DNA from 3 places in the Kocuria tytonicola genome. Region 2 is predicted to be linked to each of the others. Evidence: riboswitches for the same ligand, from Rfam matches in the RefSeq annotation. Region 2 holds a riboswitch; each other region holds the start of a gene.

The links. Region 2 has a riboswitch for thiamine pyrophosphate ahead of EAE32_RS02145 (3-oxoacyl-ACP reductase). Riboswitches for the same ligand answer to the same signal wherever they lie in the genome.
Region 1: another riboswitch for thiamine pyrophosphate. It lies ahead of EAE32_RS06845 (bifunctional hydroxymethylpyrimidine kinase/phosphomethylpyrimidine kinase); the one in region 2 lies ahead of EAE32_RS02145 (3-oxoacyl-ACP reductase).
Region 3: another riboswitch for thiamine pyrophosphate. It lies ahead of thiC (phosphomethylpyrimidine synthase ThiC); the one in region 2 lies ahead of EAE32_RS02145 (3-oxoacyl-ACP reductase).

What each region holds. Positions count from the first base shown of each region.
Region 1 is NZ_RDEX01000001.1:1,499,512-1,506,608, reverse strand. Features, by position in the region: gene rpmA (50S ribosomal protein L27) at 79-333, opposite strand; gene rplU (50S ribosomal protein L21) at 378-689, opposite strand; gene EAE32_RS06845 (bifunctional hydroxymethylpyrimidine kinase/phosphomethylpyrimidine kinase) at 936-2,570, opposite strand; TPP riboswitch at 2,558-2,651, opposite strand; gene EAE32_RS06840 (Rne/Rng family ribonuclease) at 2,760-6,215, opposite strand; gene EAE32_RS06835 (vitamin K epoxide reductase family protein) at 6,679-7,097, shown strand, end outside.
Region 2 is NZ_RDEX01000001.1:482,256-489,352, forward strand. Features, by position in the region: gene EAE32_RS02140 (LLM class flavin-dependent oxidoreductase) at 1-1,307, opposite strand, end outside; gene EAE32_RS02145 (3-oxoacyl-ACP reductase) at 1,309-2,073, opposite strand; TPP riboswitch at 2,121-2,259, opposite strand; gene EAE32_RS02155 (hypothetical protein) at 2,860-3,081, opposite strand; gene nhaA (Na+/H+ antiporter NhaA) at 3,450-4,673, shown strand; gene EAE32_RS11855 (hypothetical protein) at 4,885-5,199, opposite strand; gene nadE (ammonia-dependent NAD(+) synthetase) at 5,320-6,147, opposite strand; gene EAE32_RS02175 (enoyl-CoA hydratase) at 6,282-7,064, shown strand.
Region 3 is NZ_RDEX01000001.1:1,047,317-1,054,413, forward strand. Features, by position in the region: gene EAE32_RS04765 (class I SAM-dependent methyltransferase) at 1-712, shown strand, start outside; gene EAE32_RS04770 (GNAT family N-acetyltransferase) at 739-1,215, shown strand; gene EAE32_RS11685 (hypothetical protein) at 1,296-1,532, shown strand; gene EAE32_RS04775 (GNAT family N-acetyltransferase) at 2,053-2,601, opposite strand; TPP riboswitch at 2,715-2,826, shown strand; gene thiC (phosphomethylpyrimidine synthase ThiC) at 2,823-4,679, shown strand; gene EAE32_RS04785 (L-lactate dehydrogenase) at 4,894-5,841, shown strand; gene EAE32_RS04790 (L-lactate permease) at 5,878-7,097, shown strand, end outside.

The sequences.
Region 1 (7,097 bases), 1.0 Mb from region 2:
CGCGAGACGCGCCCACCCTCCAGTGGTCGCCGCCACGCTCAGGTGGCGGCGGGTGGACCCTGAGGTCCGAAGCAATGACTACTCGGCGGTCTGGATGTTGACCACGCGGCGGCCACGGCGGGTGCCGAACTCGACGACACCGGCGGCCAGGGCGAACAGGGTGTCGTCCTTGCCGCGGCCCATGTTCAGGCCCGGGTGGAAGTGCGTGCCGCGCTGGCGGACGATGATCTCGCCGGCGTTGACGGACTGGCCGCCGAAGCGCTTGACACCCAGGTACTGGGCGTTGGAGTCACGGCCGTTGCGAGTGGAACTCGCACCCTTCTTATGTGCCATGGTGTGTGCCTACCTTCGTTGGAAAATGTACGGGGGACCGGCGGTCAGGCGTCGATGCCGGTGATCTTGACCGTGGTCAGCTCGGCGCGGAAACCCTGACGCTTCTTGTAGCCGGTCTTGTTCTTGTACTTCATGATCGAGATCTTGGGACCGCGCAGGTCCTCCACGATCTCGGCAGTGACCTTGACGTTGGCCAGGGTCTTGGAGTCGGAGGTGACCTTGTCCCCATCGACCAGCAGCAGTGCAGGGAGCTCGAAGGTGCTGCCTGCCTCGCCGGCGACGCGGTCAAGGGTCACGAGGTCTCCTACGGAAACCTTCTCCTGGCGGCCGCCTGCGCGGACAATCGCGTACACCACTTGGGAACTCACTTCTCTCGACATCTATGGACTGCGTGTAATGGCCGGGTGGGCTCCTGGAGCACTGCGAATGTCGAGACATCACGCCGCGGTGGTTCACGACCGACCGCACGGTTGCGTGGCTATCGCATCAAAACAGGAAGTTCACCCGAGCGTGCCGCTTCCGGGCGCGTGTCATTGCTGATGACGCACACCGGTGGCTGGCACCGACAGCCCAGACTACCCGATGACCCGAAGCCGCGCCAATCATGGCCGCCCGGCGGCGTCGTCCGCGGTCTGGGCGAAGAACGCGAGCTCCAGGCGGCACGCCCGCCGGAATGCACGGCGCATGGCCTCGCGCGTGGCGGGGTCCGCGGTGGCCGCCGCACGGTCCACCGCGCGGCGTGCGACGTCCGTGGCACTCTGGAAGTCCGGGTCGCTGTAGGTGGCCAGCCAGTCCGCGAACGGGTGGCCCTCCCATCCGACGTCGTGGGCGCGCCGGGTGAGCTCCGTGCCCACGTGGGCGTAGAGCCAGTAGCACGGCAGCACGGCGGCGGCTCCCACCGCGAAGCCGTCCTGGCCCGTGCGCGCCAGCAGGAAGTCGGCGTAGGCGCTCGTGGTGGCCGAGGGCGGTTCCGGGGAGCGGCCCCCGAGGCGGGCCCGGTGCAGGGCGGACTCGCCCGTGACCACCGCGGCGGCCGCGGCCGCGAAGAACTCCCGGATCTCCTCCCCCGGCGCCGCGGCCGCGAGCAGCGCCAGTGCCCGGGAGTAGGCCTCCAGGTACTGCATGTCCTGGTCCAGGTACCACTCGAACGCCGCCCGCTCCAGGGTGCCGTCCCCCAGCGCCGTGACGAACGGCAGTGCCGCGATCTCCTCCCGGATCGGCGCGCAGTCCTCCCAGAGCTCGTCCGTGAACCGCTCCGCCGTGCCCCGCGCGTCCGCCTCCCGCGCGTCTGCGGGCTGCCCCGCGCCGGCTGCGGGGACGCCGTGCGCACGGGGACCCACCCCGGAGCGCCCGGGCGCGGCGTCGTCGTCCGCCGCGCCGGCCGCCGAGACGAAGGCGGGGTCCGCCACGAGGTCCTGCACGTGGTGCATGTGGTGCACCGGGCCGTTGCCGTGGCCCACGTGCAGGGAGTCCGCCGCGCGCAGCGCACCGCGCAGCCACGTGCGGGCCGTGCCGATGCCGCCCGCCCAGTCCCCCGTGCGGGCCACCACGGTGGCGAGCGCCGAGGACAGCGAGCAGCCGGTGCCGTGGGTGTTGCGGGTGGCCACCCGCGCTCCCCCGTACTGAGCGGCGGGCTCCTGCCGCCCGGGGACCACGAGGGCGTCCGGGGTGCTCTCCCCCGCGAGGTGCCCGCCCTTGACGAGCACCCGCGTGCCGAAGGTGTCCGCGACGGCGCGCCCCTGCGCGAGCGCCTCGTCCCACGTGCGCGCCACGGGCCGTTCGGCCAGCACCGCGAGCTCGGGCAGGTTGGGGGTGATGAGGTCCGCGTGGTGCAGGATCCTCCGCAGGGCGTGCTCGGCCTCGGGCTCCAGCAGCCGGCCGCCCGCGGTGGCCACCATGACGGGGTCGACCACGACCACGGGCGCCCGGTGCTCCGCGAGCCACCGGCCCACGGTCTCGATGACCGGCACGGAGCCGAGCATGCCCACCTTCACGGCGTCCAGCTCCACGTCCTGGGCCACGGCGTCCAGCTGGGCCTGCAGGACCTCCACCGGCGGGGTGTGCACGGCCACCACACCCTGGGTGTTCTGGGCGACCACCGCGGTGACCACGCTGAGTCCGTAGCCGCCCATCGCGGCAATGGACTTGAGGTCCGCGGCGTGCCCGGCACCGCCCGTGGGATCGGTCCCGGCGATCGAGAGGACGCGGGGGGCGGGGGCAGAAGGCGTGGTGGTCACGACATTCCCTTCGCTAGTGCGAGCTAGATCAGGTTCGACGGGTGTGTTCTCAGCCGCTCGGCGGCACCCCGTGTGCGTGGTCCCGATCATGCCACAGGAGCGCCCGGACGGGTCCGAGCGCTCCTGCGAGGTGGTGCATGGTGGTGTTCGCGGTGCGCACCCGGACGGCCCGGGCGCGCACCGCGGCCATCACTCGCCCTGGGGCGTCATGGTGATGTCCTGGGCCTTGACGCCCACACCCACCACCGTGGGCCGACCGTCCGACGCCGCCACGGGATTGGCGGACGCTGCCGCGGTGAAGCGGGCCGCGGTCCTCTCGGACGGGGTGTACTCGTGCTTCTGCACGCTCGCGGTGCCCGGTGCCGCGGCGGGGGCCACGGCACGCCGCGAACCACGACGCCGCCTGGCCGGGGTCTGCTGCTCGGCGGCCGGCTGCGAGGCGGTCGCGCTGCCGTTCCCGGCCGCGCCCCGACCGGCCCCGTTCCGGCCGGCACTGCTGGCCGCGGCATCGCCCGAGCCGGCGTCGGACCCGGAGGTGACCGCTCCGGCGGCGCCCACCACCCCGGTGGTGCGCGGCGCCGCCGCGTTGTGCCCGGAGGAGGTGCCCTCGTCTGCGCCGCCGGAGGACGATGCCGCCCCGCCCTGGGAGCGGGACCGGCCACGTCCGCGGCCGCGCTGGCGTCCGGAGCGCTCGTCCGTGCCCTCGGAGCCCCGGTTCCGGGTGCCCTCGGTGCCGGACCCCGTGTCCGTGGCGCCGCGGCCCCCGGAGGTGTGGCCGTCGGTGTCCTGCGAGGCGTCCTCGCCGGAGAACGCGGCGGTGAGGGAGTCCAGGGTCATGGCCTCCTCGGCGGTCTCCCGCTGCTCACGGGTCTTCGTGCCGCCGTGGCGCCCGGACCCGGAGTCCCGCGAGCGGTCCTTCTGCGGGCGCTGGCCCTGCGGCAGTTCGATGACCTCGCCGTGGATGGTGAGGCTGGAGGAGTCGCCCTCCCCCGCATCCTGCCCCGAACCGGTGTCGGTGTCGGAGCCGCTGCCGTCCTGCGAGCCGTTGTCCTCGCCGTTCTGCGCGCGACCGCGGCTGCGCTTGCCGCGGCGCTTCTTGCGGCGGCGGCCGCCCTCGGACTCGCCGTCACCGGCGTGCTCGCCCCCCTGACGGCCGCCGGAGTGCTGCTCCGAGCCGTCCTGGTGTGCGGAGTCCCCGCCGCCGCTGCGGGCGCCGTCCCCGGAACCGTCCTGCGCGGCGTCGTCGTCCTCGTGGGAGGAGGCTGCCGCGATGTTGGCGAACGCGGTGCGGGTGGCCTCGTCCCGGGCGTTCTGCTCGCCCGAGTCCTGGGACCGGTTGCCGGAACGGGGCTTCTCCTGCGCGGGGGTGCCCTGCTTCTGGCGCGAGCGCTTGCGGTCGTTGCGCCCGCCCCGGTGGTCCGTGGGGGCGGGGGCGTTGCGGCCCTTGAGCGGGTGGTCGTGGACCAGCACACCGCGGCCCGCGCACTCCTCGCACGGCTCGGAGAAGACCTCCAGCAGCCCGGTGCCCATGCGCTTGCGCGTCATCTGCACGAGGCCCAGGGACGTCACCTCCGCCACCTGGTGCTTGGTGCGGTCCCGACCCAGGCACTCCACGAGCCGGCGCAGCACGAGGTCCCGGTTGGACTCCAGGACCATGTCGATGAAGTCCACCACGATGATCCCGCCGATGTCCCGCAGCCGCAGCTGGCGCACGATCTCCTCGGCGGCCTCCAGGTTGTTCTTGGTGACGGTCTCCTCGAGGTTGCCGCCCGAGCCCGTGAACTTGCCCGTGTTGACGTCCACCACGGTCATGGCCTCGGTGCGGTCGATCACGAGCGAGCCGCCGGAGGGCAGGAACACCTTGCGCTCCAGGGCCTTCTGGATCTGCTCCTCCACGCGCATGTGCACGAAGAGGTCCTCGTCCTCGGTCCAGCGCTGCAGCCGGTCCAGCAGGTCCGGGGCCACGTAGGTCACGTAGGCCTCGATGTTGTCCCAGGCCTGCTCGCCCTGGACCACCATGGCGGTGAAGTCCTCGTTGAACACGTCCCGCACCGTCTTGATGGTGAGGTCCGGCTCCGCGTACAGCATCTCCGGGGCCAGCGTCCTGGTGGAGCGCGCCTTGTCCTGGATCTGCTCCCACTGCGAGCGCAGCCGGTTGATGTCGTTGGTCAGCTCGGTCTCGGACGCGCCCTCCGCGGCGGTGCGCACGATCACGCCCGCGCCCTCGGGCAGCCGGTCCTTGAGGATCTTCTTGAGCCGCTGGCGCTCCACGTCCGGGAGCTTGCGGGAGATGCCGGTCATGGACCCGCCGGGCACGTACACGAGGTAGCGCCCGGGCAGGGAGACCTGGCTCGTGAGGCGCGCGCCCTTGTGGCCCACGGGGTCCTTGGTGACCTGCACGAGCACGGTGTCCCCGGACTTCAGGGCGTTCTCGATCTTGCGGGGCTTGTTGCCGAGCTCCGCTGCGTCCCAGTCCACCTCACCGGCGTAGAGCACGGCGTTGCGCCCGCGCCCGATGTCCACGAACGCCGCCTCCATGGAGGGCAGCACGTTCTGCACCTTGCCCACGTAGACATTGCCGATCAGCGAGTCCTGCTGGGTGTGGGAGACGAAGTGCTCCGCGAGGATCCCGTCCTCCAGCACACCGATCTGGATGCGGTCCTCCTTCTGGCGGACCAGCATGGTGCGCTCCACGGACTCCCGGCGGGCCAGGAACTCGGCCTCGGTGATCACGTGGCGGCGGCGTCCGAACTGACGGGACTCACGACGGCGCTGGCGCTTGGCCTCGAGCCGCGTGGAGCCCTTGACGCCGGTCACCTCGTCGCTGCCGGTGCCCTCGGAGGCGCCACGCGGTGCGCGCACGCGGGTCACGGAGCCGTCGGAGTCGTCCACGAGCTCCATGTCCTCGTCCCCGCGACGACGCCGGCGGCGCCGCTTGCTGGACGCCGAACCGTTCTCGTCCTCGTCGTCGTCCTCCCGGTGCGACGTGCGCTCGGCCTCGCGCAGCCGGGCGGCCTGGGCCTCGGCGGCGCGGCGGATCTCCTCGGGGTCCGGGGCGTGGAACATCAGCGACGCGCCCGGTCCGAAGGCGCCGAAGCCCTCCTGCGCGGGGGGCTCCTCGGCCGGCGTCTCGGACGAGTTCTCGACGTCCTCGGTGGTGGTTGCGGCCCCGGAGTCCGAGCCCGCCGTGCCGGCGGCTCCCGGGTCGCTGATCTCGCCACCTGCGGCCTGGGCCGCTGCCGCGGTGCCGTTGGTGTCGGTCTCGTCGGTGCCGGCGCCGTCGTCGGTCCCGGGGGTGACGGGCAGGGAGGCGTCGGACTCCTCGGCCGTCGAGCTCTCGGCGTCGGACTTCTCGGCGCCGGACTCGTCGTCGGTGCTCGGTGCCGCCAGGGCCTCGTGGGCCTCCACCGCGGCGGCGATCTCGATGGCCGCGCGCGTGCCGTCGATCTCGGTGACCTCGGAGTCCTCGCCGTTGTCGGCCTCTCCAGCACTCGGCGCGGCGTCGGCAGTGGCGTCCTGGGCGGCGTCGGGGGCCGCTGCGGGCGCTTCCTCCGCAGCGGGAGGCGGCGTGGTGGCGTCGGGAGAGGAAGCGGAGGCGTCCGTCTCCAGCGGGGACTGGGCTGCGTTGTCCTGTTCAGGTTCCATGTGAGGTTGTGCTCCTGCTCGGGGCACCGCCCGCACCCGGGCCCGAGGTGTGCTCGGTCGGTCGAGCCGGTGGGGTCCACGCGGCCGCCGGAAGTCGGTGTCGTACCCGTGGGCGCGGCGTGTGTGTCGTGCGCCGTCCACGAGCCGGCGGAGGCCCGAGTCGCTGGGTCCGTGGGACCGCGAACTTGAACCGGTCCGGACGCGCTCGATCCTGTGAGAGCCGCGGGTCCGTGCCGATGGTCGTCGGTGCTCCTGCCGGGCCGGTTACCTCACGTGCGGCTGAGGACCGACCGGTTGCAGTATCTCACAGTCGTCCCCGGCCACCGCACATTCCACGTGGCGCACCCCACAGTCCACCGAGGGGCGCCGCAGGGTGGGGCGGCCCGTGCGGGGGTCGGACGCGCGTGTCGCCCGGGGTCGCGGACCCGGGACACGCACTGCCCGGTGGTCTACGATCGGGCGCGTGAGTTCCGCATCCAGCACCTCCCCCGCCCCCGTGCAGCCCACCGCCGACGGGACGCCCGCACCGGCCAGCCGTTCCGACCGCTCCTGGGCCGTCCTCGCCGCCGTTCTCTCGCTGGTGGGCTTCCTCTCCTCCGCAGCGCTCGTGGCCGAGCGGCTCGCGATCTTCCAGGACGCCAACCACCGCGCGAGCTGCGACCTCAACAGCTGGTTGTCCTGCGGCACCGTGATGCGCACCCCGCAGGCGGAGCTCTTCGGCTTCCCCAATCCCTTCATCGGGCTCGTGGGCTACGCGGTGGTGCTCACCGTGGCCGTGGGCGTCCTGGCCGGGGCGCGCTACGCCCGCTGGTTCTGGTGGCTGGTGTGGCTCGGCACCGCGGCCGGTTCCGTGTTCACCCTGTGGCTGTGGTGGCAGACCAC
Region 2 (7,097 bases):
ATGAGGTTGAAGCCGTCCGCGCCGCCGTTCTCGAACCACTCCTGCATCCGGTCCGCGATGGACTCGGGGGTGCCCACCATGGTGCAGTGCCCGCCGCCTGCGGCCAGGCGTCCGAGCAGCTGGCGGACCGTGGGGTTCTCGGCCTCCACGATGCGCAGGATGGTGCCGTAGCGGCCCTGCGGTCCGGTGAACTCCTCCAGCGGGGCCAGGTCGGGGACGGGCGCGTCCAGGTCCCAGCCCGAGCAGTCCTGCTCCACGAACGTGGAGAGCTGCGCCAGTGACTGCTCCACCGGCAGGAGCCGGTCCACGCGCTCCTGCTTGGCCCGTGCCTCCTCGTGGGTGCGGCCCACGTAGGTCACCAGACCGGGCATGACCACCACGGAGTCCGGGTCCCGGCCCGCTGCGGCCACGTGGGACTTCACGTCCGCGTAGTACCCCTGGGCTGCCGGGAGGTCGTAGGCCACGGCGTAGATCCCCTCGGCAACGTCCCCCGCCAGGGCCTTCCCGGGCCCCGAGGCTCCCGCCTGGAAGAGCACCGGCTCACCCTGCGGGCAGCGCGGCACCGTGAGGGGGCCGTCCACCAGGAAGTGCTTGCCCTGGTGGTGCACCGGGTGCAGCTTGGCCGGGTTCGCCCACTGGCCGTCCCGGTTTGCGGTGACTGCGTCCGAGTCCCAGCTGGCCCACAGGGCGCGGGCGACCGCCACGAACTCGCGGGCGCGCTCGTACCGCTCGTCCTTGGGCGGCATGGCCTCGTAACCGTGGTTACGGGCCTCCGCGTCCCACATGGAGGTCACCACGTTCCACCCCGCGCGCCCGCCCGAGATGTGGTCCAGGGAGGCCAGCATCCGGGCCGCGTGGAACGGGGTGAAGAAGGTGGAGGACACCGTGCACACCAGGCCGATGCGGTCGGTGACGCGCGCCATCGCGGACAGTGCGGTCAGCGGTTCCAGGGACCAGTGGGGCCCGCCGGAGACGTCCCCCACGCTGTGGCCGTCCGCGAAGAACACGGCGTCGAACAGGCCGCGCTCCGCCGTCCGGGCCAGCTCCTCGTAGTAGCCGATGTCCGTGAGCCGGTGCACCGCGGAGTCCGGTGCACGCCACGCCGCCTGGTGGTGGCCCGTGCCGTAGAGGAAGGCGTTGAGGTGCAGTCGGCGGCCGGAGCGGTCTTGCGTGTCCGCACCGCTCGCGGCCCGAGCGCGCGTGCCCGGGGAATGATCGTCGTCGGCCGCGGCAGGACGCGCCGCGGAACCCGCCGTGGCAGCGGGACCCGGCGCGGCGTCGTCGTCGTGCTCGGAGGATGCCGTCATGTCAGTCCATCACCAGTCCGCCGTCGACCACGAGGTTCTGCCCGGTGACCCCGCGCGACCAGTCCGAGGCGAAGAACAGGGCGGTGTCCGCGAACTCCTCGGGGGTGGTCACGCGGCCCAGGGGAGTGCCGGCGGCAATGACGTCGAAGACCTCGTCCGGGGTGGCGGCGCTCGCATCCGTGGTGCGGAGCAGGCCGCCGGAGAGCATGTTCACCGTGATGCCCTGCGGGCCCAGGTCCTTGGCGGCGGTGCGCGTGAGGGAGAGCAGGGCGGCCTTCGCGGCGGTGTAGTCGTGGTAGGGGACCACGGGGTTCTGGAAGAGGTTGGTGCCGATGTTGATGATGCGCCCGCGGCCCGTCTCCGCCATGCCGGGGGCCACCGCCTGCATCACGTTGAGGGCACCCACCACGGCACCCTCGAACTGCCGCGTCAGGTCCTCCGCGGTCAGGTCCTCCAGCGTGGGGCGGGCGTCCCCGTTGAAGCTGAAGTCCACCAGCGCGTTGTTCACGGCCACCGTGACGGGCGCCCCGAAGTGCTCCCGCGCCCGGGCGACCATGTCCCGCACCTGTTGCGCGTCCCGCACGTCCGCCTGGACCGCCAGTGCCCGGTCCTCCCCGAGCTCACGTACCAGCGCCCGGGCGAGGTCCTCGCTCGCGTGGTAGTTGACGACGACGCGCGCGCCCTCCCGCGCGAACGCCCTGCTGAGGTGCTCCCCCAGGCCACGGGCGCCTCCGGTGACCAGGACGATGGTGTTGTCGATCCGCATGCTCACTCCTGTGTGGCTCACGGCGAAGAACGCGGTGCACCACCTGCGCGGAGCCACCGTGACATCCCTTCGCCAGTACTAACTGGACAGGTTCGACGGGTGTCATCTCAGCCGCGGCGGTCCCCGCGGTGCGCTGCATCGAGCGCGCGAGCGAGGGAACGGGCAACGGCACCCCGTGTCACTGGGGCCAGTGTAGCCAGGGGCGGTGAAGGGGAAGGGGCTGTCGCACGACCAGTCCTCGCTCAGCGGCAGATGCTAGAGCTGGACACAATGTTTGCATCGAGGAATGCGCCCTGGAAATGGTCCCGGTTCGTAGGCCCGCAGTGAGGATGAGCGGATGGCAAGGAACGTTCCCATGACGCGCGCCCGGCGCACAGGATGGATATTGTGGCTCGCCGCGACGCTGCTCTGGATGGCGGCACTGATTGCGGAGCGCCTTGTCTATTCTGGGCCGACCTCTTGTGAACTCGCGGACGGAGGATCGGTGTTCGGCGAACCGGGGTGGAGCTGGGTGCCGCTGGGCCACACGTGCACCTGGCGCAATGTCGGCGGTGCAATGACGGTCGTGGACCAACCGCCCATGATGACGCTGATTCCACCCGTGATCCTGCTCCTGTGGGGAGCCAGTCTTATGGTTGGCCGCTCCGGTTGGCTCTGGGGGCGTTACCGGAATCGGGCTGAGTAGTTCATCCATGCCCGCCCACGCCCGAGAGTCAGACCTTTCCATGGGCCAATGGTTGGAACGGGGTCGTAGAGCCGCGATCGCCCGAGCCCCTGGCACCGCTCTCACGGGCGGGTGGGGTCCTGTGCTTCGCGCTCGGCCCTGTTCTGATCGGCGGCGGTCTCCGCTCGACGTTCCTGCCATGCTCTGCGGAAGAAGATGAACGCGAACAAGAGTTCCGCTGTCATGAGGAGCCACGATTCCCTGGCGCCGATGATGGTGATCACGAAGAGGGCCAGCATGACCGATCCCTGGATCAGGTAACCCACCGATTTCCGCTTGAGCATCTGCCCACCGTACGCACCCAGGGGTCGCATGTCAGGTGCCGGGAATCCTGGGGCGTGGCCCCGTCCGGGCCACGCCCCGGACCCTGGTCCGCCCCGGCCTGGTGGCTGTGCCGGGTGACCGCCCCGAGTGCCCGCAACCCCCACCTGCTACCCTTGATGGCTGGTGTGCCGGGAAGTCTGGTCGGCGGAAATCTCATGTTGCCCGTCGACTCCCGGAGGCCCCTTTGCCCCCTCATTCCTCGCTCACTCCTGCCCTGGACACGTCCGGCGCCGTTGATGCGCTCGCCGCCGACGGCTCTGCAGGTGCCGCCCAGACCCTTTCTCCCGAGAACGCCCCGGAGAACCGGAAGCCCTCGCGCCTCTCCCGCCTGCTGGCCTTCCTCCGCGAGGAGACCGTGGCCGGTGTTCTCCTGGTGGTCGCCGCCGTCCTCGCGATCCTCTGGGCCAACTCTCCTTTTGCGGACAACTACTTCGCCCTGCGGGACCTCAAGGTGGGTTACGAGCCGTGGCACCTGAACCTCAGCCTCGGCACCTGGGCCGCGGACGGTCTGCTCGCCATCTTCTTCTTCCTCGTGGGCCTTGAGCTCAAGCGCGAGTTCGTTGCCGGTGACCTGCGGGACCTGGGCAAGGCGGCGGTGCCGATCGCGGCGGCCGTGGGCGGCGTCGTCGTGCCCGCGCTGATCTACGCGGCGGTCAACCTGGCGGGCCCCGAGACCCTGGGCGGCTGGGCCATCCCCACAGCCACGGACATCGCGTTCGCCGTGGCGGTGCTCGCGATCGTGGGCTCACACCTGCCCAGCGCGCTGCGGCTGTTCCTGCTCACGCTCGCCGTGGTGGACGACCTGCTCGCCATCACGATCATCGCCGTCTTCTACGCCGACGACGTGCACGTGCTGCCGCTGCTCCTCGCGCTCGTCCCGCTGGCCGTGTTCGGTCTCGTGACGCACCGGTTCCCGCGCTTCTTCGCCCGCCGCACCTGGGCCGCGTGGGTCATCCTGGTGCCGCTGGCCGCGGTCACGTGGGCTCTGGTGCACGAGGCCGGGATCCACGCCACGGTGGCGGGCGTCCTGCTGGGCTTCGCGGTTCCGGTCATGGGGGCCAAGGCGAGCGGGGAGCCGGTGGAACTCGCCGAGCATCTGGAGCACCGCGTCCGGCCCCTGTCCGCTGGGTTCGCGGTGCCGGTCTTCGCGTTCTTCTCCGCGGGCGTGGCGGTGGGCGGCTGGGACGGGCTGACGACGGCGCTCGCGGCCCCGGTCACCCTCGGCACCATTGCGGGCCTCGTGGTGGGCAAACCGCTCGGGATCATGGGTGCCACGTGGCTCACCACGAAGCTCACGGGGCGCAAGCTCGACGCCTCGTTCCAGTGGATCGACCTGCTGGGGGTCGCGCTGCTCGCGGGCATCGGCTTCACGGTCTCCCTGCTGATCTCCGAGCTGAGCTTCGACCCGGCCGCTGCGGCCGGGGACCAGGCCAAGGTGGCCGTCCTGACCGCCTCGGTGCTGGCGGCGGTGCTGGCCGGTGGACTGCTGGCCGTCCGGAACCGCCGCTACCGGGACAACCCTGCTGGCGTGACGTCGCCGGCCGCGTCCTGACCCGCCGCACCCCGCGCCGCCCCGGAAGGGTCTCATGGCCGCGCCCTTTCCATCCGGACCTTTCCCGGCCGCTCCAGCGCAGTTCGCGGGGGCGGATCCGCGCGGACCCGCGCGGGACGGCGCTCCCAGAAACAGGCTAGGGGCCCGCCCGTGACCGGGTGGACCCCTAGGTGCAGTTCCGGATCTCAGAAACTGCGCAACTCAGTGTCGATCAGCGACCGGCGCGGTCGGCGCCGTCCACGTTGGTGGTGCCCGTGGTGTGGCCGCGATCCGTGGAGCCGGCGGTGTGGGTCCGGTCGGCGGGCCGGGCATCGTGGGTGCGGTCCGTGTGGACGGTCTTGTTCTTCTTCAGCAGGCCGCCCAGTCCGGCGAGACCGAGCAGGCCCCACAGGCCGGCGTTGCCGTGGCCTTCGTCCTCCTGCTGGGTGGAGGCGGGAGCGGGGCTCTCCGTGGCGGCCATGGCCGGGGCGGACAGGCCGGACAGGATGGCCAGGGACAGAGCGGCGGTAGCTGCGGTCTTACGCATGGTGAATTCTCCTTCGATAGGGGTACGTCGTCTCACGAGGACGCAACTATCACCCTACTTGTGATTGCGAGGGTTCGCTGATGTGTTTCCGCGGCGGGGCTCGCCCGGGCGCCAGCAGGCTCAGCCCTCCCGCCACCACGCATCCGCCGGGGTCACCGGCACGGTGCGCTTGTGGCGGGAGCGCAGGAAGATCTGCTCCAGCTTCTCCGCCACCTGCTCGGGGACGTCCTTGCCCTCCAGGTAGTCGTCGATGTCCTCGTACGTGAGGCCCAGCTCGTCCTCGTCCGTGCGGCCGGGGTTGTCGTTGAGCAGGTCCGCAGTGGGGACCTTGCCGACGAGCCGCTCCGACGCCCCCAGGTGCTCCAGCAGCTGCCGGATCTGGCGCTTGTCCAGCCCGGCCAGGGGCAGGAGGTCCGCGCCGCCGTCCCCGAACTTCGTGAAGAACCCGGTGATGGACTCCGCGGCGTGGTCCGTGCCGATCACCAGCAGGCTGTGGTCCCCGCCCACCGCGTACTGCGCGGTCATGCGCACGCGGGCCTTGGTGTTGCCGCGCGTGAAGTCGGTGAGCTGCTCGCCCGTCGCCGCGGCGTAGGCGGCCTCGAACCCGTCCACGGCCGGAGCGACGTCGTACGTGATCACCCGGTCCGGTGCGATGAACGCGAGGGCGGCCTGGGCGTGGTCCTCGTCCTGCTGCGTGCGGTAGGGCAGGCGCATGGCCACGAACTCCGCGGCCACACCGTCCTCGCGCAGCTTCTCCACGGCCAGCTGCGCGAGTCGGCCGGCCAGGGTGGAGTCCACGCCGCCGCTGATGCCCAGCACGAAGCCCCTGGTGTGCGTCGCCCGGAGGTAGTCGCACAGGAAGTCGACCCGCCGGGCCACCTCCTGCGCCGGGTCGATCTGCGGGGAGACGCCGAGCTCGGCAATGATCTGTGCCTGCAATTCACGCATGCGGTCATCGTATCGAGCGCGTGTTTCAAGGGTGTGACGGACCCCCGGCCCACGACGCCGCTGGGTCGCCTCCGCGGGGACCGCCGCCCGCGCGTGTGAGGCGGGGCACAGCGGCGTCGTGAGATGCTGGCCGCATGAGCGAAAACAGCTACGAAACCATCCTGGTCCGCCGCGAGGGACGCGTGGGCGTGATCACGCTGAACCGCCCCAAGGCGCTCAATGCGCTGAACGTGCAGACCATGACCGAGCTCGTGGCGGCGGCCACCGAGCTGGACCGCGATCCGGAGATCGGAGCGATCGTGCTGACCGGCTCCGAGAAGGCGTTCGCCGCGGGCGCGGACATCAAGGAGATGGCCTCCAAGACCGGCTCGGACATGTACCGCGAGGACTTCTTCTCCGCGTGGGACACCTTTGCCCGGCTGCGCACCCCCAAGATCGCCGCGGTGGCCGGCTACGCGCTCGGCGGTGGCTGCGAGGCGGCCATGATGTGCGACATGATCATTGCCGCGGACACCGCCAAGTTCGGCCAGCCCGAGATCACCCTGGGCGTCATCCCGGGCATGGGCGGCACGCAGCGGCTCACCCGCGCGGTGGGCAAGGCCAAGGCCATGGACCTCATCCTCACCGGTCGCCAGATGGATGCCGAGGAGGCCGAGCGCTCCGGGCTCGTCTCCCGCGTGGTTCCCGCGGACTCCCTCATGGACACCGTGCTGGAGGTCGCCGGGAAGATCGCGAGCATGTCCAAGCCGGTGGCCCAGCACGCCGTGGAGACGGTCAACACCGCGTACGAGACCACCCTGGCCGCCGGGCTGCAGTACGAGCGCCGGGTGTTCCACGGGCTGTTCTCCACGGCCGACCAGAAGGAGGGCATGGCAGCCTTCACGGAGAAGCGCAAGCCGAACTTCTCGCACGAGTGAGCACCAGCAGGGAACCGCGCGGGGTGGTGCCCG
Region 3 (7,097 bases), 570 kb from region 2:
CTACGACTTTGACAACCCCGACGGGCCCGATCACGACTTCTTCCGGGATATGGCTACGCACAGCGGTGCTACCCGGATCACGGACCTGGGCTGCGGCACCGGCCTGCTCACGGTGACGCTTTGCGGTCCCGGCCGGGAAGTCACGGGGATTGATCCATCCTCCGCCATGCTCGAGCAGGCGCGTACCCGGCAGGGCGGTGACCGGGTGCGGTGGATTCAGGGCACCTCTGAGCAGATCACCTCGAACAACGCCGACATGGTGGTGATGAGCGGCAACGTGGCGATGCACATTCTCGGAGCGCAGTGGCACACCGCGCTGTCCGACATTGCCAGGGGTCTCCGTCCCGGAGGCCTTCTCGCCTTCGAAAGCCGCAACCCCGAGGCTCGCGCGTGGGAGAAGTGGCAGCAGGAAGCGTCCTGGCGGGAGACGCCCGCCGGCATCCTGCGGGAGTCGTTGAGGACCGATCCGCCCGGCGAGGACGGCGTGGTGGTCATGCACAGTACCTACGAGTTCGACGACGGTTGCGGGACGAACGAGGTCCAACGATTGCAGTTCCGAAGCCATGAACGGATTGTCGAGGACCTCGCGATGGCGGGCCTGGATGTCACGGCCACGTACCGGGACTGGAATAGGGCACCATTCACCGGCGGTGCGGATCAGCCGCTCATGGTGTTCGTCGCGACCCGGTGCGAGGGACTGTCCCGTGACTGATTCGCCATGGTCGACAGGAGGTCAACGTGGCGAGAAGTGAATGGCGCGCAGAACGGGATGGCCAGGTTACCGAGGACGTGGCCCGGCTGCTGGGCACAGTTCCGGAGTGGTTTGGCCGGCCCGAATCCAATGCTGAGTACATTAATGCGGCCTGTATCATGGAAACGTGGACCGTCCGTGACAGTTTGAACAAGGTCGTCGGTGTGACGCTTGTGAACCGTCACTTTCCTCACGTCGCTGAAATCCATCTCACTGTGGTGGACCGGGGCGTCCACGGTCAAGGAGTGGGCTCCGCAATGCTGGCCGCTGTCGAAGGCGATTCCAGAGCACGCGGGGTGAAGCTCCTGGAGGTCAAGACTCTTGGCCCCTCACATCCGGACCCTGGATACGCGCGCACGAGAAAATTCTATGAGAGGTGTGGGTTTCTCCCCATGGAGGAAACCGCCCTGTGGGGTGAGGGAACTCCCTGTCTGATCATGGTGAAACCACTCGGCCCCACGTAAATCAGGGAGTCACCCAGAGATCCGTGCGGACGTGCCGGGGGCGCTGCTTGGAAGAATAATGGGCGTCAGCGTCTCCGCGGGTGGACGACCTGATCGAGATGCATCTGGGCAGGCTGAAAGGAACGTTGACCCCCATGGCAAAAGCCCTCAAAGACTTCGTGGCGGAGCATTCAGTGGATCGCGAGCGCGTCGAAGGATACAAGGAACGGATGCTGTCAGACGCCCACGCCTACAGGCTTCGTGAGCGGCTAGGGACGGGTGGACTGTCCCAAGCGCCACTGGCCCAGCGCGACGGCCTCGGCCGACGGCAGAACTGAGGCTGGCCCCTTTCGCTCTCGGATGACGTGGGCCGTCACTCTTTGTAGACACTGACCGACAGTCGCTTCAGGACCTCGCGGTCTTCGAGGTGGTGGAGCCCCAGGCGCTCGTAGAGGTGCCGCGGGAACGTTGTACCGTCCCGTGGCCACAGCGGCGATCACGTCGCCTCCCTCCACCACCACATGCCACGTGAGTTTTGCCGCCGTCAATTCCGCCGCTGTCTCGCTGAGCTGCGGGATGCGGTCGTCGCCGATCAGGGCGGCCTCCACGCGATAGGCCACGCGTTGCAGGTTCACGAGTTCATCCACGTGCCCCGCAACCTTGGACGGGGTGTGTTCGCGGATCACCATCCGTGCAGGGCCGTTGTCAGGCATGGTTCCAGTGACTCAGCACGGCGCCACCTCGGCAAGGTCACCGGGATGGACCGCTCGGAAACAACCAGGCGGGTGGCCACGCTCACGGAATGAGGCCCCTGCTTATACCAAGACCCTCACCCCTCTTGAAGCCAGGTAGCTGCGGTCATGCGGATGGGTAGGCGGTAAACCCTAAGCTTTCGTAGAGGCCCATCGCTGCGGGCGACGTGCCGTCTCCGAAGCGCAGACTGATCGCAGCATTGCCAGCGACCGAGCATGTTTCGATGGCATGCAGTACGAGGGCCCGTCCCGCGCCCAAGCCCCGATAGCGTGGATGAACGAACAGGTCGATGATGAACGGACCATCCAACCACTCGTCCCAGATGGAATGTTCCACCACCATGACCGCGCCAACGGGCCGATTGTTGACCCACGCCGTGGCGCAAGCATCCGGTCTTAAAGCGCCGTAGTCTCCCCGGAAAGTCGCCTCAATTTCTTCACGGGCCGAGGCCATGTCCTCGGCGGCGACCCCTAATGGGTATCCCTCGAAGTAGAGCTTCGCCAGGGAGGTTCGAGAAGCCGCGTCCAAGGAGCGGATGGAGACCGGGGACGATCGGTGGGTTGAGCGAGTGACTGTGGGAAGAGAGAGGCGCAAAATATCCGAGGGCATGAGTAATCCGTTCTGGTCCAATTGACAGGGCAGGAAACTACTCACGCACGGCGCATGCTTTTGATTGTAACCATGGGTGGCTTGCCCGCAAGACCTTCGGGGACGCGGCGCAGGAACCGTTCAGGAGTCGCCTGAAGAGCAATGTGTGCTAGACATGTGACCGTCCACACGGGAGCCCCAGACACGGGGGCTGAGATCGGGCCAGTGCTGCTCGAGACCGTCGAACCTGAACCGGGTCATACCGGCGTAGGAAGTGAGGAACGGCCATGTCTTCCCATGCCCCCACACCAACCAGCACCACCACTCACAGCACCACCGCGCCTACGGGCACCACTCCGACGGACGGAGAAGGCACTACTTCGAGTGCCACAACCCAGTCCGAGCAGCACAACTCCCACCGCCTCGCCTGGCTGGAGGACACGGAGCACTGCATCCAGGTCCCCGTCACCGAGATCCACCAGCTGGACTCCCCGGACGGCACCCCCAACGAGCCCCTGCGCGTGTACCGCACCATGGGCCCGGGCAGCGTACCGGAGGAGGGCCTGGAGCCCTGGCGTGCCGAGTGGATCGAGGCCCGCGGGGACACCGAGGTCTACGAGGCCCGCGGTCGGAAACTGGAGGACGATGGCCGCGGCGCCGTCCGTCGTGGCGCCCCGCAGCAGCAATGGCGGGGAAGCAAGCCGGAACCCCGGCGGGCCCGGCCCGGCAGGTGCGTGACCCAGATACAATACGCGCGCCGCGGCGTCGTCACCCCCGAGATGCGCTTTGTGGCGCTGCGAGAACAGTGCGACGTCGAGCTCGTGCGGGAGGAGGTGGCCGCCGGCCGGGCCGTGATCCCCCTGAACGTGAACCACCCGGAATCCGAGCCCATGGTCATCGGGCGGAAGTTCCTGGTGAAGGTGAACGCGAACATCGGCAACTCGGCGGTGACCAGCTCCATCAGCGAGGAGGTGGCCAAGCTGGAGTGGGCTGCCAAATGGGGAGCGGACACGCTCATGGACCTCTCCACGGGCAACGACATCCACACCACGCGCGAGTGGATCCTGCGCAACTCGCCCATCCCCATCGGCACGGTGCCCATCTACCAGGCGCTGGAGAAGGTGGACGGGGACGCCAACGCGCTCACGTGGGAGATCTACCGGGACACCGTGATCGAGCAATGCGAGCAGGGCGTGGACTACATGACGGTCCACGCGGGCGTCCTGCTGCGCTACGTGCCGCTCACCGCCGAGCGCGTGACCGGGATCGTCTCGCGCGGCGGGTCGATCATGGCCGGCTGGTGCCTGGCGCACCACCGCGAGAACTTCCTGTACACGCACTTCGACGAGCTGTGCGAGATCTTCGCGCGCTACGACGTCGCCTTCTCCCTGGGCGACGGCCTGCGCCCCGGCTCCATCGCTGACGCCAACGACGCCGCGCAGTTCGCCGAGCTCGACACCCTCGCGGAACTCACGAAGCGGGCGTGGGAGCACGACGTCCAGGTGATGGTGGAGGGCCCCGGCCACATCCCGCTGCACAAGATCCGCGAGAACGTGGAACGCCAGCAGGAGCTGTGCGACGGCGCCCCGTTCTACACGCTGGGCCCGCTCGCCACGGACATCGCCCCTGGCTACGACCACATCACCTCCGCGATCGGCGCCACCGAGATCGCCCGCTACGGCACCGCGATGCTCTGCTACGTCACCCCCAAGGAGCACCTGGGCCTGCCCAACCGGGACGACGTCAAGACCGGCGTGATCACCTACAAGATCGCCGCGCACGCCGCGGACATCGCCAAGGGCCACCCGGGCGCCACCGAGCGCGACGACGCCCTCTCGAAGGCGCGCTTCGAGTTCCGCTGGCGGGACCAGTTCGGCCTGGGCCTGGACCCGGTCACCGCGCAGGAGTACCACGACGAGACCCTGCCCGCCGAGCCCGCCAAGACCGCGCACTTCTGCTCGATGTGCGGGCCCAAGTTCTGCTCCATGCGCATCTCCCAGGACATCCGGGACACCTACGGCAGCGCGGAGAACCAGGCCGCGATCGCGGGCATGCAGCGCAAGAGCCAGGAGTTCCTCGCGGCCGGCGGCCAGGTCTACCTCCCCAGGCCCACGCTGCGGAAACCGGACGGCGCCACCTCCTGATCCGGGACCTCTGGCCAGGGACCACGACGCCGCCCGGCCGGCTTCCGGCCGGGCGGCGCCCTCCGGTGCCCCGGGCCCGCTGCGACGACTGACCCGGGTGTGGTCCGCGCCTCTCGTGGCTGTGAGGAAAACAACGTGTGGCCGGCGGACGAAGCTCCGAACCGCTGGGTGTCATCCGTATCCGTACGGCCTCGCGAGGACTAGCGTTGACACCATGATCAAGGACTCGAAACTCACCGTCGTCGGAGCCGGAGCCGTGGGATCGAGCGTGGCCTATGCCTCGCTGATTCGGGGGTCCGTGCGCCACATCGCCCTCTACGACATCGCGTCCGCGAAGGCCGAGGCGGAGGCCCTGGACCTCGCCCACGGCTCGCAGTTCGCCGCGCACACGGACATCGTGGGTGGCGGCTCGGACATCGCGCTGACCGAGAACTCGGACGTGGTGGTCATCACCGCGGGCGCCAAGCAGAAGCCCGGGCAGACCCGCCTGGACCTGGCCGGGACCAACGCGAAGATCATGTCCCAGCTGGTGCCGCCGTTGCTGGAGGCCTCCCCGAACGCCGTGTTCGTGGTGGTCACCAACCCGTGCGACCCGCTCACCACGCTGTCCCAGCAGGAGACCGGGCTGCCCGCGGAGCGGATCTTCGCCTCCGGCACCGTGCTGGACACTTCCCGGCTGCGCTGGCTCATTGCCCAGAAGGCGGGCGTGGCCACCTCCAGCGTGCACGCGCACATCGTGGGCGAGCACGGCGACTCCGAGTTCGCGCTGTGGTCCACCGCGACCATCGGCACCGTGCCCATCCTGGAGTGGACCCGGGACGGCGAGCGGGTGTTCACCCGTGAGGACCTGGACCAGATCCTCTCCGAGGTGCGGGGCGCGGCCTACAAGGTGATCGAGGGCAAGGGTGCCACCAACGACGCCATCGGCCTGTCCAGCGCGCGCATCGTGGAGGCCATCACCGGTGACCAGCACGCCGTGCTGAACGTGGCCCCGGTGCTCTCGGACTTCCACGGCATCGACGGCATCGCCATGTCCGTGCCCAGCGTGGTCAGCGCGGCAGGTGCCGTGCCCATCCGCGAGACCCCCTTCGCTGAGGACGAGCTCGACCGGCTGAAGGCGTCCGCGAACACGCTGCGCGGCGTCGTCGACAGCCTGTCCTGAGCCCAGCCCCGCCCCACGTCCCGAAAGAACAGCGCCATGTGGACCCAAACCCTCGACACCCTGGGCAGCCTGCCCCTGACCGCGCTCGTGGCCGCCGTGCCCATCGTCGTGTTCCTCGCGTGCATGATGCTCTTCAAGCTCACGGGCCTGAAGTCCGGCGTGATCGCGCTGGTGGTGCAGGTGCTCGTGGCGCTGCTGGTGTTCCACATGCCGGCCTCCGCGGTGGCCGGGGCGGGACTGCTGGGCCTGCTCACGGCGTTGTGGCCCATTGCGTACATCATCGTGATGGCGGTGTGGCTGTACCGGCTGAGCGTGCGGTCGGGGCGCTTCGACGTGATCCGCTCCTCCATTGCGAACGTCTCCGCGGACCAGCGGGTGCAGGTGCTGCTGATCGGGTTCGCGTTCGGCGCGTTCCTCGAGGGCGTGGCCGGCTTCGGCGTGCCCATTGCCATCTGCGCGGCACTGCTCGTGCAGCTGGGGTTCCCGCCCCTGCGCGCCGCCGTGCTGTGCCTCGTGGCGAACGTGGCCGCGGGTGCGTACGGCGCCATCGGCGTGCCTGTGCTCGTGGGTGCACAGGTCACGAACATGGACGTCCAGGACCTCTCCCGGGCGCTCGTGGTGCTGCTCCAGCCGCTCACGTTCCTGGTGCCGTTCCTGCTGGTCTGGATGGTGGACGGCCTGCGCGGGCTCCGCGAGACCTGGCTCCCCGCGCTGGTCTCCGCCACGGTGTTCTGCGTGGTGCAGGGCGCTCTGCTGTGGTTCATGGGCCCCGAGCTCGCGGACCTCGCGGCCGGTCTGCTGGCCATGGTGTCACTGTTCGTGCTGTGCCACGTGTGGACCCCGCGCCGGGTGTCCCGCGCCCCCGAGGCGCCGGAGACCGCCGAGGCGAGCCACCCGCTGGGTGAGGTGGTCCGGGCCTGGAGCCCGTTCTACATCCTCACCATGGTGATCCTGCTCTGGTCCGTGCCCGCGGTGCAGCATCTCTTCACCCAGGGCGCGCTGGGGTTCACCACGTTCAAGGTCCCGATGCCCGGGCTCACCGGCCACGTGACCACGGCCGCCGGGACCGTGGTGAACGCCACCTGGAACTTCTCGATCCTCGGGGCCACCGGCACCGCCATCCTGATCGCCGTGCTCATCACGTTCTTCACCACCCCGCAGCTGCACGCCAGGCAGCTGCTCGAGGAGCTCTCGGGCGCCGTCAAGGCACTGGGCCCGGCCATCGTGCTGATCGCCGTGATCCTGGTGCTCGCGAA